2 regions of the Blautia hansenii DSM 20583 genome follow, and region 1 is predicted to be linked to the other one. Evidence: predicted binding sites of a transcription regulator. Region 1 holds the regulator's gene; the other holds the start of a gene.
What was found. The regulator NrdR, encoded in region 1, represses ribonucleotide reductase genes. The targets are predictions, from matches to a motif close to CACAANATNTTGTG.
Positions count from the first base shown of each region.

Region 2: nrdD (anaerobic ribonucleoside-triphosphate reductase) is a predicted target of NrdR. The motif match lies at 2,099-2,112, and genes of this name have one in related genera.

Region 1 is NZ_CP022413.2:842,904-847,122, reverse strand. It holds gene mnmL (tRNA modification radical SAM protein MnmL/YtqA) at 1-828, shown strand, start outside; gene CGC63_RS04285 (DUF4364 family protein) at 832-1,344, shown strand; gene nrdR (transcriptional regulator NrdR) at 1,416-1,865, opposite strand; gene CGC63_RS04275 (FprA family A-type flavoprotein) at 1,916-3,079, opposite strand; gene CGC63_RS04270 (M42 family metallopeptidase) at 3,222-4,219, shown strand, end outside.
Region 2 is NZ_CP022413.2:479,922-484,140, forward strand. It holds gene dapF (diaminopimelate epimerase) at 1-340, shown strand, start outside; gene CGC63_RS02375 (MATE family efflux transporter) at 359-1,723, shown strand; gene nrdD (anaerobic ribonucleoside-triphosphate reductase) at 2,139-4,219, shown strand, end outside.

The DNA.
Region 1 (4,219 bases):
GGAACTCTTGGCAGCCGCGGCTGTATTTTTTGCAGTGCAGGAGGTTCAGGAGATTTTGCAGGCAGTCGTCAGGACTCTATTACACAGCAGATTGAAAAGCAGGCAGCTTCTATTCGGCAAAAGCGGGGCGTAGCAAAATTTATTGCTTACTTTCAAGCCTACACCAATACTTATGCTCCTGTGGATTACTTACGAAAAATTTATACGGAAGCGATTTCACACCCTGATATTGTAGCAATTTCTATCGGAACCAGACCGGATTGTCTGGGTGAAGATATTTTACAGCTTCTGGATGAGTTAAATCAAAAAAAGCCTGTATGGGTGGAATTAGGTCTTCAAACCATTCACGAAACCACTGCCCGATATATTCGTCGGGGCTATCCGCTTTCCTGTTTTGAACAGGCTGTTTCAGAGCTTCGAAAAAGAAATCTGGATGTGATTGTACATACCATTTTAGGGCTTCCCGGCGAAAGCAAAAACGATATTTTATCTACCATAGAATATCTTAATCACGGGGATATTCAGGGCATTAAATTGCAGCTTCTTCATGTATTAAAAGGAACCGATTTGGCAGAGGATTATCTGGCAGGAAAATTTCAGGTATACTCTATGGAGGAATACTTGGAGCTTGTCATAGACTGTCTGGAGCATCTTAATCCGGAAATTGTCATTCACCGTCTCACCGGTGACGGTCCAAAGGATTTGCTCATTGCCCCTCTATGGAGCAGCGCAAAAAGAACCGTTCTAAACACCCTTCACCGAGAATGTAAGCTTCGGCACGCTTTTCAGGGAAAACAATATAAACCAATGGAAAATAAGGAGGATTAAGTCATGTCAGAGCCACTCACACTCTATAAACTGATTATTCTGTATATGTTGGAAAAAGTGGATTTTCCGCTTACGAATGCTCAGATATCCGGTTTTGTGCTGGATAAAGGCTATACCACCTATTTCCATCTCCAGCAGGCAATTTCAGAGCTGATTGACTCAGAGCTGATTGAGTCCAAAACCATTCGAAACTCCTCTTACTTTGAGATTACTGCTCAGGGTAAACAGACACTGTCCTACTTTGAGGATCAGATTTCCGATGGGATTAAATCTGATATTTCTGCTTTCTTCAAAGAAAATATTATTCAGATGCGAGAAGAACTATCTGCTATTGCAGATTATTACAAAAGTGAAATCGAAGGTTATCACGTACGCTGTCGTTTGAAAAAAAATGACTTTTCCGTGGTAGATTTAACCATAGCAGTTCCCACAGAAGAAGCTGCTGCTGCCGTCTGTATGAACTGGAAGGAAAAAAGTCAGGATATTTACGAAAATCTCATTGAATTCTTAATGTAAGACAATATAACGCAAAGGAGTTGTCGCTTTAAATTCATATCTCGAATATTTTTAAAGCAACAACTCCCTTTTTAATTCATCATTTTCTTTAATTCGTCCATAAAGGTATCAATATCTTTGAATTCCCGATATACAGACGCAAATCGGACATAAGCCACTGCATCCAGCTCCTTGAGCTTGTCCATAACAATTTCCCCTATCAGTGTACTTGGAATTTCCCGCTCTTCCTTATTGAAAATTTCGGTTTCAATATCATCAATCAATTCTTCGATTTTCTTTACGGAAATCGGTCGTTTATAGCAGGCACGTGTAACGCCTCCCTGAATTTTCGAACGGTCATATTGCTCTCTGCTCTGGTCTTTTTTGATTACCACAAGGGGAATTGTTTCAATTTTTTCATACGTTGTAAAACGCTTCCCACATTCATCACACTGACGTCTTCGTCTTATAGAATTATTATCCGGTACAGGTCTTGAGTCGATAACTCTTGTATTTTCCTGACCGCAAAACGGACACTTCATGGCAAAGTCCTCCTGTCTTTTGTAGTTTTATCTCCACAGATTTTGATTTCTTACCCCAGTAAAGCCTCTGCCAGAGTCTCCAGATTTTTCTCATCAGCTTCTTTCATTACAGATTTGATGCTGACAACCGGCTCACAAATCTGAACGTCTTTCATTGCTTCCAGATAAGCCTTCATCAATTTTCCGGCCATAGGCGCCCATGAACCGTTTTCCACAATACCTACGGTTCTCTTTTTGTAAGTTTTTACTTTTAAGTGATATAAAAAGTCTTCCATGCAAGGGAACAACGCTCCGTCATAAGTCGGAGACATGATTACCAGCTTGTCATAGCGGAATGCTTCTGCTACTGCCTCTGCCATATCATCTCTCGCCAAATCAAAGCAGCAAACTGCCTTCGCACCTTTTTCTTTTAAAATCTCAGCCATCTTTTCGGCTGCTTTTGCCGTATTTCCGTGAATAGATGCGTAAGCAATTACCACGCCTTCCTCTTCCGGCTCATAACTGCTCCATGTAAGATATTTTTCAATATAATAGCCCAGATTTTCTTTTAAAACAGGTCCATGAAGGGGACAAATTGTCTGAATATCCAGAGTCGCCGCTTTCTTCAATAAATTCTGTACCTGTGTGCCGTATTTTCCTACAATATTGATAAAATATCTTCTGGCCTCGTCTGTCCAGTCTTCTTCCACATCAAGAGCGCCGAATTTTCCAAATCCGTCTGCGGAAAACAGAATTTTTTCAGACTGTTCATACTCTACCATAACCTCCGGCCAGTGAACCATCGGCGCCATAAAGAACTGTAAGGTGTGACTTCCAAGGCTTAAAGTATCTCCTTCTTTTACCACAACGCTTCTGTCTGAAAGGTCCATGCTGAAAAACTGAGGAAGCATAGAAAAGATTTTTGCATTTCCCACAATTTTCATATCCGGATATAATTCAGCTAATTTCTGAACATTAGACGCATGATCCGGCTCTAAATGAGAGACTACAAGGTAATCCACACTGCGGCCGTTTAACGCCTGAGATAAATTTTCCATCCATTGCTCTGTGGCACGTTTATCCACAGTATCCATAACAGCTACTTTTTCATCTAAAATTACATAAGAATTGTAAGAAACTCCATTTGGTACCTTATACTGACTTTCAAACAAATCAATGGTTTTATCATTTACTCCGATATACACAACAGAGTCTGAAATTTTCATATCATACATGGGTTATATTCCTCCTTGTCTTTAATATGTCCATACTATTTCTATTATATATGGAATGAATGAATTTTTCTACTACAATTTTCTTTTTCTTGACGTAATATAACGGAAAAGCTACAATGGGAGCAATAGGAGGATTGAAATCATGGAAAAATACACGGATTATATTTTAGAACAATTACAAAAATTATTGTCCATTGACAGCCCGACAGGCTATACAAAAAATGTAACGGACTATCTCATGGATGAATATAAGGCAATGGGCTATACTCCCACACAGACGGTAAAAGGCGGCGTCTTGGTAGATTTAGGCGGAACAGATGCTGAAAATGCCGTTTTTCTGGAAGCTCATGTGGATACGCTGGGCGCTATTGTTACAGAGGTTAAAGCAAACGGCAGACTTGCCATTTCTCCGCTGGGAGGTATGAATGCCAATAATGCAGAAGGGGAAAACTGTAAAATTATCACACGTTTTTCCGGCGCTTATGAAGGTACGTGCCAGCTTTGCAATGCTTCCATTCATGTAAACGGAAAATACGATGAAACTTCCAGAAGTTTTGATGTCATGGAAATTGTCCCTGACGAAAAGGTTTTCTCAAAAGCAGACACCGAAGCGCTGGGTATTATGACAGGGGATATTGTTTGCTTCTGCCCACGCACAACCATTACCAAAAGCGGATTTATCAAAAGCCGTTTTCTGGATGATAAATTAAGTGCAGCTATTTTAATGGGCTATGCCAAATATTTAAAGGATAACCGAATTTGTCCAAAAAGAAAGCTCTATCAGCATTTCACCGTATATGAGGAGGTTGGACATGGAGGCTCTGCTTCTATTCCTGCGGGTGTCACAGAGGTTTTATCGGTTGATATGGGCTGCGTGGGAGACGGCTTAAATTGTAAAGAGCATCAGGTATCTATCTGTGCCAAGGACAGCGGCGGTCCTTATAATTACCAGCTTGTCAGTGATTTAATTTCTGCTGCAAAAAATGCAGGAGCAGATTTTGCCGTAGATGTTTATCCTCATTATGGCTCGGATGCAGAAGCGGCTCTGCGGGCAGGCTATGATGTGCGTCACGGGCTTATCGGTGCAGGTGTCTACGCCTCCCATGGCTATGAGCGAAGCCACGTAGACGGTGTAAAAAA
Region 2 (4,219 bases), 360 kb from region 1:
ATATGTAGACAATGTGAAAAGTCTCCCTTTGGAGGAAATCGGACCGAAATTTGAAAAACATACAGCATTTCCGGAAAGTGTAAATACAGAGTTTGTCCGTGTGATTGACAGGAGGACCGTAGAAATGCGCGTATGGGAGAGAGGAAGCGGGGAAACCTTAGCCTGCGGAACAGGAGCCTGTGCTGTGGCAGTAGCGTCTGTTTTAAACGGATATACAGAAGATGAAGTGACCGTAAGACTTTTGGGCGGAGATTTAAAAATTTTCTGGGACAGAGCAGAAAACTTTGTTTATATGACAGGACCCGCAGAGGTTGTGTTTGAAGGTGAAATTGAAATTTAAGAAAAGGATTGAAGGAAAATGATTTTTACAAAAAGGATGAGTCTTGAGGATAAGAGGTTTTATTCCCATGTATTTCGTCTGGTTATGCCTATGGCGGTTCAGAACCTCATTAATGTAGGAGTGACCTCCACAGACGTTATTATGCTGGGAAAAGTAGGGGAAACGGCGTTGTCGGGAGTATCGCTGGCAAATCAGATTTACTTTATTTTATCCCTGCTGTATTTTGGGCTTACCTCCGGCGCCTGTGTTTTGACTGCGCAGTACTGGGGGAAAAAGGATACGAGAACCATTGAAAAGGTCATGGGAATGTCTTTTCGCATTTCCATTCTGGCGGGAATTGTGTTTGCGGCAGCGGCATTTTTCTTCCCGTATCAGCTAATGCGTATTTTTACGGCGGATGAAGCAGTAATTGCCGCAGGTGTCAGTTACTTGAAAATCGTGGCGTTTTCTTATGTATTGTCAGCCTTTACAAATGTATATTTAAACATTATACGAAGCATTGAGCAAGTTGTCATAGCGACAGTTGTCTATGGAACTTCTCTTGCGGCAAATATTGTTTTAAACGCAATCTTTATTTTCGGACTTTTCGGGGCACCGGCTATGGGAGCGGCAGGGGCGGCTCTCGGAACACTCTGTTCCCGTGCCGTTGAAGTGGTGATTGTGGTATTTTATGCAGTGAAAATAAACCATGTGGTGAAAATCCGATTTAAGGACTGGTTTGTAAAGGATAAAGCGCTTTCAAAGGATTTCTTTACCTATGCTTTACCTGTGCTTTTAAATGAAATTGCATGGGGAGCGGGAATGGCTGCGATTTCAGCGATTGTAGGGCATTTGGGAAGCTCTGCGGTAGCAGCTCATTCTGTGGCGCAGGTGTGCAGACAGCTTTCTATGGTTATCGGATTTGGTATTTCCAGTGCAACGGCAATTATGATTGGAAAAGCCATTGGTGAGAAAAAAGAAGAGCTGGCAAGGGAATACGGAAAGAAATTCGTCAAAATTGCCATTGTATGCGGTATCGGCGGCGGATTGCTCATATTGGCGATTTCCCCATTTGTGCGAAGTATGCTGAACCTGACACCGCTGGCAAAAAGCTATCTTACAGCTATGATGTTTATTATGTCTTACTATGTAGTGGGACAATCCATTAACACTACTTTGATTGTAGGGGTATTTCGTGCCGGCGGAGATACACGGTTTGGACTGATTTTGGATGTGGGCGTTATGTGGCTTTGCTCTATTTTAGGAGCGGCAGTGGGAGCTTTTGTCATTGGAATTCCAATGCCTTGGGTGTATATTCTGCTGTGCAGTGATGAAATTATTAAAATACCGTTTTCCATATATCGGTATAAAACTTATAAATGGTTAAATAACGTGACACGATAAAAATAAGGGGGAAACCTCTTATTTTTTTGTTTCATAGGAAATTGCGTCCTATGAAACAAAAATGCTCCGCAAGGATGCGCAGCAATGCAATCTTTTTTATCAAATGCTCTTGACAAAAAGAAAATTGTGCACTTTGGATAATGTAAAATCGACTTTGGTTTCCATAACCTGAAAAACCCATGTTTTTCCTTTAAAAATAAAAAATTTTTATCTTCCTCGGAGTGTTAAAAACACGTTAAACAATGGATTTGAAAAGGAAAATGGATATAAATGGTACAGAATTGTGCAATATTTCCCCTTTCTTTTCGGAAGAAAAAATGGTATACTGTGGAATACAAAATGTTGTGAAAACAAAAGTGAAAAAATATTATGAAATACCAGATATAGTGTTACAAAAGTTTATGAGGTGAAAGTGATGATGTATGTAATTAAGAAAGACGGAACAAAAGAGGATTTCAATATCCAGAAAATTGTGCGTGCAGTGAACAAATCTGCATCCAGAATTATGTATGACTTTAAAAAGGATGAGATTGATTTTCTTTGTGAATACGCAGAGGAAAAAGCGCAGTCCTTGGAGAAGGAAGAAATCTCTATTCAGGATATGCACAATATTGTAGAGGGAGCACTGGAAAAGGTAAATCCTGCGGTTGCAAAAAGCTACCGTGATTACCGCAATTACAAACATGATTTTATTCACATGATGGATGAGGTTTATACAAAGAGCCAGTCCATCCGATATATCGGCGATAAGAGCAATGCCAATACAGACAGTGCTCTCGTTGCTACAAAGAGAAGTCTTATTTTCAATGAATTAAACAAAGAATTGTATCGAAAATTCTTTATGACAAGAAACGAGCTTCAGGCATGTAAAGACGGATATATTTATATTCATGACCAATCCGCACGTCTGGACACCATGAACTGCTGTCTGTTTGACGTGGCAAACGTGCTGCGGGGCGGCTTTGAAATGGGAAATGTATGGTATAACGAGCCAAAGACGCTGGACACTGCTTTTGACGTTATGGGAGACATTATTTTAAGCACGGCAGCGCAGCAGTATGGCGGGTTTACTGTACCGGAGGTAGATAAAATCCTTGCGCCTTATGCAGAGAAAAGCTATCACAAATATTGCGAGGAATTCTTGAAATACGTAGATGCTGACTGGGCGCCTGCAAAGGAGAGAGCACATCAGTATGCCATGGACAAGGTTCGCCGTGATTTTGATCAGGGCTGGCAGGGAATTGAATATAAATTAAATACCGTTGGTTCTTCCAGAGGCGATTATCCTTTTGTTACCGTGACATTGGGGCTGGGAATGGAACGTTTTGAGAAAATGTGCAGTATTTCTCTTTTAGAAGTACATAAAGAGGGACAGGGAAAAGAAGGGCACAAAAAACCGGTGCTGTTTCCGAAAATCGTATTCTTATATGATGAAAATATTCATGGAGAAGGAAAGGAAGGCGAGGATGTCTTTGAAGCTGGAATTTCCTGTTCCGCAAAGACCATGTATCCGGATTGGCTTTCTTTAAGCGGAAAGGGATACATATCCAGCATGTATAAGCGATATAAGAAAGTTATCAGTCCTATGGGATGCAGAGCCTTTTTAAGCCCTTGGTATGAAAGAGGCGGTATGACACCGGCAGATGACAATGATGTTCCTGTATTTGTGGGAAGATTTAATGTAGGTGCGGTAAGTCTTCATTTGCCTATGATTTTGGCAAAGGCACGTTCAGAGGACAAGGATTTCTATGAAGTGCTTGACTTTTATCTGGAAATGATCCGCAATCTTCATATCCGTACTTATGATTACTTAGGAGAGATGAAAGCATCTACCAATCCTCTTGCTTACTGTGAAGGCGGATTTTACGGCGGTAATTTAAAACCTTCTGATAAGATTAAACCGTTATTAAAGCCTATGACGGCATCTTTCGGTATTACAGCTTTAAACGAGCTTCAGGAGCTGTATAACGGTAAATCCATTCGTGAAGATGGAAAGTTTGCGTTAGAGGTACTTCAGTACATCAATAAAAAGGTGGAGCAGTACAAGAAGGAAGACGGTAATCTGTATGCAATTTACGGCACACCGGCAGAAAGCCTCTGCGGACTTCAGGTAGAACAGTTCAGAAAGAAATACGGTATTGTGGAAGGGGTTTCTGACAGACCTTATGTAAGTAACAGCTTCCATTGTCATGTAACAGAAGACATCACTCCGATTGAAAAGCAGGATTGTGAAGGTAGATTTTGGGAGCTTTGCAACGGCGGAAAAATTCAGTATGTGCGCTACCCTATCGGGTATAATGTGGATGCAATCCGTGCCTTAGTCAGACGTGCTATGGATTTGGGTTATTATGAGGGAGTCAATCTTTCTCTTGCATATTGTGATGATTGCGGACACGAAGAATTGGAAATGGATGTGTGTCCGGTATGCGGTTCTAAGAACTTGACAAAAATTGACAGAATGAACGGATACCTGTCTTACAGTCGTGTGCATGGGGA